DNA from 3 places in the Caballeronia sp. J97 genome. Region 3 is predicted to be linked to each of the others. Evidence: predicted binding sites of a transcription regulator. Region 3 holds the regulator's gene; each other region holds the start of a gene.
The links. Region 3 encodes FliA, which starts transcription of late flagellar genes. Its sites were predicted from a motif close to CTAAAGTTTNNNNNNNNNNNGCCGNTA; they were not measured.
Positions count from the first base shown of each region.

Region 1 (3,262 bases), on a different contig from region 3:
TTCGATCCGCCCGCGGCAACCGTCACGCTCGATCGCAACTATCGCTCGACGTTGCCGATTCTGGAGGCGTCGAACGCGGTGATCGGGCTCGCGTCCGAGCGATACACGAAGAACCTGTGGACCGACAAGGCATCGGCGCAAAAGCCGCGCGTCGTTTCCGTCGCGGATGAAGCCGATCAGGCGCGCTATGTCGTCGAGAAAGTGCTCGAAGCGCGCGAGTCGGGCATGAAGCTGAAGGCGCAGGCGGTGCTGTTCCGCGCCGCGCATCACAGCGCGACGCTCGAAATCGAACTCACGCGCCGGAACATTCCGTTCGTGAAGTTCGGCGGCCTGAAGTTTCTCGATTCCGTCCACGTGAAGGACGTCCTCGCGGTGCTGCGCTGGGCGGAAAATCCGCGCGATCGCGTCGCGGGCTTTCGGGTCGCGCAATTGATGCCGGGCATCGGACCGGCCATCGCCGGACGCTTGCTGGATTGCGTGAGCGCGCCCGATACGGTCGCATCGAACGCGATCGCCGCGTTCCAGGCGCCCGCGAAAGCCAGTGAGGACTGGCCGCGTTTCGTCGGGCTGATGGCGAAGCTCTGCGGCCGCGAATCCGGCTAACCCCGCCGAATTCGAAATGATCCGCCGCTGGTACGAGCCACATCTTGAACGCAATCACGAGGACGCCGCGATCCGTATCGGCGACGTGCTGCAAATGGAAAGCATCGCGTCCACATATCCCACGCGCGAGCGCTTTCTCACGGAACTCACGCTCGATCCGCCCGATGCGACGAGCGACGAATCCGGCGTGCCGATGCTCGACGAGGACTATCTGATTCTCTCGACCATCCACTCGGCAAAGGGCCAGGAATGGCGCAACGTGTTCGTGCTGAACGGCGTGGACGGCTGCATTCCGTCCGATCTCGGCACGGGCAGCGACGAGGAAATCGATGAGGAACGGCGGCTGTTATACGTCGCGATGACGCGCGCGAAGGAGGATCTGCACATCATCACGCCGCAGCGATTCCATGTGCACAACCAGACGCATCTCGGCGACCGGCACGTGTGGGCGCAGCGCACGCGTTTCATTCCGCAGCATCTGATGCAGAGCTTCGAAGCGGCCGCGTGGCCGCCGGTGATCGCGCCCGCCGCGCCGACGGCGGCGGGACTGGCGGCGGCCGCGAAAGCGAAGATCGATATCGCGGCGCGGCTGAAGGGAATGTGGGACTAACGCGGCGCGCGTGAGGTCCGCGGCGCGCGCGGCGACGGCGAGAAGATGCTGCGCAGCCACGCAGCGAAGCGCGTGAAGCCGTCGTAAGGCTCTTCGATGAAAAGCTCCGGCCGCAACGCGCGCAGATATTCCAGCACTTGCTGCGCTTCCTGCTTCTGGATCGAGCCGTAGACGATGCCGAGGCGCAACAGGCAGCGCAATTCGCCGAGCTTCTCGCGCGCGGTCGAGCCGACGCTCGTTTCCACCGAGATCTTCGTTTCGTACACACGCTGGCGCAGCGAATCGGCGAGACGCCATGCGGGCGTCTGCATCTTTTCCTCGACTTCGCGAATGTCCGCCGCCGCCGATTTGATCTGGGAGGCAAGCATGTCGACCTGCGACACGTCGCCGTTCGCTTCGGTGACGATGGCCGTCGCCCATTCGCGCGACGCCTTGATGAGATCCTCGGCGGTCCAGTCGGCGCGGATCGCGAACGCGAAGCCGTGCTCGGCCGCCTGCCGAATCAGGATTTCGACGACATCCGGAAACTCCTTGTCGAGCGCGCGTTTGGCCCACGCATACTGGCCGTGCGTGAGCATGCGCTGCACCGCCTGCTCGGTGAGCGGCGTGTTGTTGTCGAGCAGCTTCGCGCGCAGGAAGTCCTCGAACGACGGCGTGACGAATTGCGGATCGAGCTTCAGCGACAGCCGCGTGAACGCTTCGAAATCGCGCTGCAGCGAAGCAATCGTCTCGTCGCGTAACGAAAGGGTGATTTGACGCATGTTGGTTCCCGGTTCCGCCTCCGGATGTCCGAAGGCGGGAAATGCTGGCGGCTCCGCTTCTCGGGACGGAGTCCATTCGTTTCTGATATCGGCGCGATATCCGGGAACTTGAGGATTCTTCGATGCTTTTTGAAAGCCGATCGATGGAAAACGTTTAGCGCAGGACGGCGAACTGCCAGACGAAAAACACCGCGAGCGACACCGCAATCGTCAAAAGCGGCCGCTTCGTGAGCGCGCAAACGACAATCGCGACGATCGCCGCGACGAGCTGCGGATTGCGCCATGTGATTTCGGCGCCGTCGCCGTGCGGCGATACGGTCATCGGGACGATGATCGCGGTGAGCACCGTCACCGGCACGAACGAGAGCGCGGCGCGCACGATCGGCGGAAAGGGCAGGCGTTCGCCCAGCACGAACACGGCGGCGCGGATCACGAAGGTGACGGCGGCCATGCCGAAGATCAGCGTGACGTAGTTCATTGTGTGCGCTCCTTGGCGTTTTTCAGGCGATGCTTCCCCTGTGCCTTCGACTGCGGCCGGTTTTCCATCAGCGTGAGCGCCATGCCGACAGCGACGCCGACGAACACCGCGGCGAGCAGGCCGAGTTTGTACGGCCAGCCCTGCCACGCGAACGACAGCACGCCCGAGGCGAGCGCCGCCGCCACGAAGCGCACGGCGACGAGCTGCGGCACGATGATCGCGATGAACGTCGCGACCATCGCGAAGTCCAGACCGAGCGATTTCAGGCCGGGGAACGCCGCGCCGAACAGCAGGCCGAGGAGCGTCCACAACTGCCAGTTCAGATACATCGCGACGCCCGAGCCGAAGAAGTAATGCGGCCCGATCTCGCCCGGCGCGCGCTTCTGATAATGCGCGTAGGCGACGGCGAAGACTTCGTCGGTGAGGATGCCCGCGAGCGCCCAGCGCCAGCGGCGCGGCAGATGCGCGACGTAAGGCGCGAGCGTCGCGGAATAGAGCACGTGACGCAGATTGACGACGAGCGTCGTCGCCCAGATGACGGCGAAGCTCGCGTGCGATGCGATCAGACCGACCGCGATGAACTGCGCCGAGCCTGCGAATACGACGAGCGACATCAACTGGCCATGCCAGAGCGTGAGCGGACTTGCGGTGACGAGCGTGCCGAAGATCACGCCGAAGGGTGCGGCGCCGATCATCATCGGGATGGTGTCGCGGGCGCCGGCGGCGAATTCGCGCAGCGCGGCGCCGGACGGTTGTGCGGGTATTGCTTTCAAGATTTCCTCCTATGGAAGCGAGGATACGCAAAACATC
Region 1 covers NZ_CAJMZL010000005.1:31,577-34,838, forward strand. The annotation lists partial or broken gene U4Y90_RS09805 (ATP-dependent helicase) at 1-1,213, shown strand, start outside; gene U4Y90_RS09810 (DUF4088 family protein) at 1,210-1,974, opposite strand; gene U4Y90_RS09815 (AzlD domain-containing protein) at 2,129-2,452, opposite strand; gene U4Y90_RS09820 (AzlC family ABC transporter permease) at 2,449-3,150, opposite strand.
Region 1: the regulator FliA is predicted to act here: its motif matches at 2,061-2,087, upstream of U4Y90_RS09810 (DUF4088 family protein).

Region 2 (3,262 bases), on a different contig from region 3:
GATGGTGCCCGCCGATCCGAAGAACGGCGAGCCGCGCATGTGACTCACTGAGCGATCATCGGGCGCATAAAGCGATGCCCGCGCGGCCGCATGCGCCGCGCGGGCATTTTTACGCGCGTGACGGGCAAAAAACGCTACAGGCTCGTCGTCTGCACGGCGCCGGTTTCCAGCGCGCGCTCGATCAGCGCTTCCTGCTGCGCCTTGCGCACGGCATCGGCGACGAGCGTAGCGGGCGCTTCCACTTCCGCCTTGATCGCGCCGATGATGCCATTGGCCTCGACGATCACGAGCGACTCCGCCGAATCCGCGCGACTGATGATGACGCGCGCCGGGCCGCCGCCTTCCGCGATGCTCGCGCAGAACTGCATCTTTTGCCCGCCGATCACTTGCTCGAATGTTTGAATCATCGCCGTCTTCCGCGTTGGTTGGACAAAAGCTGTGACGCAAGCCGCGTACCGCTCGCCACGCAGCCTGCCTTCTCATTGATCCGCACATTCGGACCAGGGTCAATTCTGTAAGCACGCGCGCAGCGACGCAAGCTCAACGTCCCGGTGCGGCGAGTTCGCGAAGAATGGCCGCGGTGGCATCGTCGGCGGGAAAGAAGGCTTCGATCGCAAGCTCCGACAAGGTGATATCGACTGGCGTGCCGAACACCGTCGTCGTGCTGAAGAACGACAGAACGCCATGCCGCGTACGCATGCGCAAGGGCACGACGACCGGATCTGTCTCGACGCACGATTCGTGCCGCGCATGCGCGGGCGGCGGATACGCTTCGAGTTCCGCAAGGAGCGCGACGAGCGTGGCATCGCCCGACACGTCGATCTGCCGGCGCAAGCGCGCGAGCAGATGCGCGCGCCATTCGTGCCAGTTGTCGATCGCATCGGCGAGACCTTGCGGATGCATCGACAGGCGCAGCACGTTGACCGGCGGCGCCAGCAGTTCCGCCCGTGCCGACGCGACGAGCGGCGCAAGCGCAGCATTGGCCGCGACCATCGTCCAGTGACGATCGACCGCGAGCGCGGGATACGGCTCGTGGCCCTTCAGCACCAGATCGACAGCGCGCCGCGCCGCGTCGAGCTGCGGATCGCCGAGGGCGCGCTCCCGATACAGCGGCGCATAACCGGCCGCCACGAGCAGCGTGTTGCGCTCGCGCAGCGGCACATCGAGTTGCTCGGAAAGCCGCATCAACATCTCCCGGCTCGGCAGCGAGCGGCCCGATTCGACGAAGCTCAGATGACGCGTCGAGACATCGGCGACGCCCGCGAGATCGAGTTGACTCATGCGTCGTCGCTGGCGCCATTCGCGCAACAGCGTGCCGACGCCCGATTGAACGACAGGGTGTGCGAGGGTCGAGTTCATGCGAGCGATGTTAGACGAAACATGTGCACGCGATCCATTACCCGCGACGTAATCGGCCGACACCCTCGAGCCTGCAGCGAACGAACGTAAGATTTACCCCGCAAACCTTTGCGCAGAAAAACTTGCGCGCGCCACCCTAAATCTCCGGCACTTCCGAGCCGATAAGCCCCACAACAAGCGAACAATGCGTCGCGAGCCGTGCGCGCCTCGATCCCGAGCACGCACGGCCCGCGGCGCCCGGACATTTGCGGAGAAAACATGTTTGTCATCATCGGTTGGGTGGTGGTCATCGGCTCGGTGATCGGAAGCTTCGTCGGCGTCGGCGGTCATCTTGCCGCGCTCGTGCAACCGTTCGAGCTGCTGTGCATTTTCGGCGCAGCGATCGGCGCGTTCGTCGTATCGAATCCGACGCCGACGCTCAAGAAGACGTTGCAATCCATCCCGAAGGCCTTCAAAGGCGGCGGCTACACGAAAGAGAAATATCTCTCGCTGATCGCCCTGCTCTACGAACTGCTTCAGAAAGCGCGCAAGGAAGGCATGATGGCCCTCGAAGCCGATGTCGACGCGCCCGAGTCCAGCCCGCTCTTTCAGAAGTACGAACACGTGATGGCCGATCATCATCTGCTCGATTTCATCGTCGACTATCTGCGGATGATGTCGGCGGGCAATGTCAATGCGCTCGAAATGCAGGACCTGATGGACGAAGAACTCGAAACGCATCACGCCGAAAGCTCGGTCGCCGCGAATGCGATCCAGAAGATGGCGGACGGTCTGCCTGCCTTCGGCATCGTCGCGGCGGTGATGGGCGTCGTGCACACGATGGGCTCGGTCGGCGCCGCGCCCGCGGTGCTCGGCGAGATGATCGCCGGTGCGCTCGTCGGCACGTTCCTCGGCATTCTGCTCGCGTATGGCTTCATCGGACCGCTCGCGGATCTGCTCAACGCGAAGGGCACCGCCGAAGCGAAGCCGTTTCAGTGCGTGAAGTCCGTGCTGCTCGCATCGATGAACGGCTATGCGCCGACCGTGGCCGTCGAGTTCGGCCGCAAGGTGCTCTTCACCGCCGATCGTCCGAGCTTCAAGGAACTCGACGACGCGGTGCGCGCGACCAAGATGCCGAAGTCGGCTTCCTGATGTTATCGGACACGCAAAGGACTTACGCTCATGGCTGAAAAACCGTCACGCGATCCGCTGCAATCCGTGCTTGCGCCGACCGTCGTCGTGAAGCGCAAGAAGAAGGGGCACGGCCACGGCCATCATGGCGGCGCGTGGAAGATCGCCTACGCCGACTTCGTCACCGCGATGATGGCGTTCTTCCTGTTGATGTGGCTGCTCGGCTCGACGTCGAAGTACGACAAGGAAGGCATCGAGCAGTACTTCAATACGCCGCTCTCCGCATTGTTCGGCAACGATGGCGGCGCTTCGGCGCATACGAGCGTCATCACGGGCGGCGGCAAGGATCTGTCGAGCACGCGCCCCGGTGAAGGCAACAAGAGTCAGACGCAACCGGTGCCGCAGTCGATCGCGCGCGCGGCCGTCGCGATGGAAGACTTGCAGAAGCTGCAGCAACTCAAGCAGAAGCTGATGGCGCTCATCGAACAGATGCCTGCGTTGCGCGCGTTCAAGGATCAGATTCGCATCGCGATCACGAGCGAAGGCTTGCGCATCGAGATCGTCGATTCGCTCAAGCGGCCGATGTTCGCTTCTGGCAGCTCCAGGCTCGAAAGCTATGTGACGACGATCCTGACCAACATCGGCGCGTCGCTGAACGATGTGGACAACCGCGTGTCGATCGCGGGGCACACGGATGCGGTGGCTTATTCCGGCAATCAGGCGGGCTATTCGAACTGGGAGCTTTCTAGCGAGCGGGCGAATGCCGCGAGGCGTGCGCTGGTCGCGGGCGGCA
Region 2 covers NZ_CAJMZL010000002.1:409,450-412,711, reverse strand. The annotation lists gene U4Y90_RS06310 (hypothetical protein) at 1-43, shown strand, start outside; gene U4Y90_RS06305 (hypothetical protein) at 135-407, opposite strand; gene U4Y90_RS06300 (helix-turn-helix transcriptional regulator) at 541-1,359, opposite strand; gene motA (flagellar motor stator protein MotA) at 1,618-2,490, shown strand; gene motB (flagellar motor protein MotB) at 2,521-3,262, shown strand, end outside.
Region 2: the regulator FliA is predicted to act here: its motif matches at 1,497-1,523, upstream of motA (flagellar motor stator protein MotA).

Region 3 (3,262 bases):
GGTCCGGCGGGCATCGGATGCACGTCGGCGGTGGTGAATCTCGGCGCGGCGCTGTCCGTGCACGGCAAGGATGTGCTCGTCATCGACGAGCATCGGAACGCGGAATCGGTGAGCCGCCTCGCGGGCATCGAAGGCGCGGGCGCGCTCGCCGCGGTGATGTCGGGCCGCCGCATGCTCGGCGATGCCGTCGAGCGCACGCCGTTCGGCTTCTCGCTGATCGCAGCGCCGCGCGACGAACGCATCGTTCACGATGCCGGTCAATGCCGCGCGTTGCTCGACGGCCCCGCGGACATCGTGCTGATCGATGCGCAACTCGATCGCCACGGCGCACTGTCGACGCTCGCGGCGCAGGCGCATGACTTTCTCATCGTGACGCGGGTGGCCGCGTCGGCGATCACCGAGGCGTATGCGTGCATGAAGCGTCTGCACTACGCCCATGCGATCGGCCAGTTCCGCGTGCTCGTCAATCACGTGCAGAACCCGGCCGACGCGGCGGTCGCGTTCGACAACCTGTCGGGGGTCGCGAGCCGGTATCTGGCCGTGTCGCTCGTGCAGGCAGGGTATGTGTCCGAGGATGCGCGCGTCACTCGGGCAAAGGAACTCTCACGCTGCGCAGTCGAAGCGTTCCCGGCCACGGCCGCGGCGCGCGACTACCGCGCGATCGCGGCGGAGCTCCTGCACTGGCCGATGCGTCCCGCGCCCTATGTGCGCGCGGCGGTCGGACAGGCAGACGCGCGAATTCCGGTTAGCGACTCTGTACAGGGCGCGCGGGAGGCGTCGCATCGTGCGGCTGCGCTTCACGACTTCGCAATGAGCAGCACGGCGTCGATGTGATCAACATAGGTGACCAAGATGTATAACGCCCAAGGCAAACTCTCACAGTCGGACGTGCTGACGAAATATGCACCGCTCGTTCGCCGGCTGGGGCTTCAGCTCGTCGCCAAGATGCCGGCGAGCGTCGATCTCGACGATCTGATTCAGGCCGGCATGATCGGCCTCCTGGATGCGGCGAGCCGCTACAAGGAAGATCAAGGCGCGCAGTTCGAGACCTACGCGAGCCAGCGCATTCGCGGCGCGATGCTTGACGAGCTGCGCGCCAACGACTGGCTGCCGCGCAGCATGCGCAAGACGTCGCGCGAAGTGGAATCGGCGGTGCACAAGGTCGAGCAGAACCTCGGCCGCTCGGCGAGCGAGACGGAAATCGCCGAGCACATGAACATGCCGCTGCCCGAGTATCAGTCGATGCTGCAGGACTTGCACGGCAGCCAGTTGATCTACTACGAAGACTTCGATCGCTCCGCCGACGACGAGCCGTTCCTCGACCGCTATTGCGTCGATCGTTCGGACCCGCTTTCGGCGCTGCTCGACGATAGCCTGCGCGGCGCGCTGATCGAAGCCATCGACAAGCTGCCCGAACGCGAGAAGCTGCTGATGAGCCTCTACTACGAACGCGGCCTGAACCTGCGCGAGATCGGCGCGGTAATGGAAGTGAGCGAATCGCGCGTGTGCCAGTTGCACAGCCAGGCGGTCGCGCGTCTGCGCGCGAAGCTGCGTGAGCAGGCGTGGACGAGCGTCGAGGCCTGACGACGCCTCCCGTTGTTCACTCAAGACAGGCAAGCGCGCGGGGTTCGGTATCCGACTCGCGCGCTTTGCTTTTTAGCGGCAGCCGGTGCTCAGCTCAGCGAATCGTTCAGCAACGTGAACCGTCCGCAACCTTCATCATCTGGTTGATGGGCCCGACCCGTTTTACCCAGAGCGAGTCATATTTCTTGCACGTAAGGGCGGTGTTTTCCCCGAGTTCCATTTCGGTCACGTTTGCCACCTCTTCATGTTGAACAGAAGTTGCCATAAGCGCGGCGACGTGCGACCGGTGACCGTACAGGCAAACGAGCGCGAGGAAGCCTTTCGTTGTCTTATTTTGTTGAAGTCGAAATCTGAGCGCGAGAGCAAGCCGGCATCAATGCAATTCGAAATCCCGAGGCTCCGCAAACACCGTCTTGCCCTGCCCCAGACTTTTCGCCCGATACATCGCGCGGTCGGCGGCGCGCAGCACGGCGGTCATGTCGGCCTGACGCGTGGTGGTCGCGCCGGGAAGCAGGCATGCGCCGATGCTCGCCGACACCGACACCGGCCGCTCCTGCACCGATGTCAGCGCGCCCAGTACCGAGTGAATGCCGTCGGCCACCAAGAGCACCGCCGCCCGGTCGCGCACCTGATGCGCGAGCACGACGAACTCGTCGCCGCCCAGACGCGCGATGGTGTCCGATTTGCGCATGCGCCTCGCGAGTTGTTGCGCGAAGGACTGCAGGAGCATGTCGCCGACGGCGTGGCCGTAGGTGTCGTTGACTTCCTTGAAGCCGTCGAGGTCGATCAGCAGGAGTGCGGTGGCGTTGTCGCCGCCTGCTGCGGGCGCGGCCATCGCGCGATTGACGATGTTCTCCAGCGCGTAGCGATTGGATAAGCCCGTGAGCGGATCGGTGGAAGCCTGGCGCGCGAGATCACGATTCGCGCTGCCGAGACGATCGACGAGCACGCTCAGATACACCGATGCCGCCAGCACGCTCAGCCCGAGCCCGATCGCGGCGGGCAGATTCGCGCGCCACCATGGCTGCCAGGTTCCAAGAGCGAGGACGACGATGAGCGCCGTCGAGCACGAGACCGCGAGCGTTTGCTTGCCGTAGCGGCATCCCGAGCCGATGAGAAACCAGAACATCACCCAGAGCATCGGCAGTGCGGTTGCGCCGCCGGCGGCGAGCGCGAGCCCGAGAATCGACTGGTCCGCGATGGTCGTGACGGTGAGCCGCGCAACGGACGGCGCACTCATGCGGCTGACGACAAGGAGCGAAAACGCGCCGTAACACACGTACAGCGCAATCACGCGCGTGAGCAGCGCGACATCGTGCGACGGATGAAACCATGCGAACGTGCCATAGGCCAGCAGAACCGCCGCTCCCATCCAGACGCGCAGCGTGGCCTGCTCGCGTTCGGGATTCCGGTGCCCGGACCATGCAAAGGCATAGGTCCGGCGTGCCGGTTGATGCGCCTGCTCCATACTGAACCCCTGGATGGTGATTTCTTGCTGTGGTCTCTTGGTCTTATGTCATGCGGCCCGTTCGCCTGGCATCGGTGGCAGGGCATTGCATCGAGTTGCACCGAAGCGAGCGAACGCTATTTTGCAACGTTTTGCGAAGACGCTGTGATTCGTGTAAGAACGGCTTTCGAACTTCTATTTCTGATTCACCGTGATGCGCGACGAATCTGT
Region 3 covers NZ_CAJMZL010000013.1:166,772-170,033, forward strand. The annotation lists gene U4Y90_RS18600 (MinD/ParA family protein) at 1-834, shown strand, start outside; gene U4Y90_RS18605 (RNA polymerase sigma factor FliA) at 853-1,584, shown strand; gene U4Y90_RS18610 (GGDEF domain-containing protein) at 1,958-3,052, opposite strand; gene U4Y90_RS18615 (aromatic ring-hydroxylating dioxygenase subunit alpha) at 3,246-3,262, shown strand, end outside.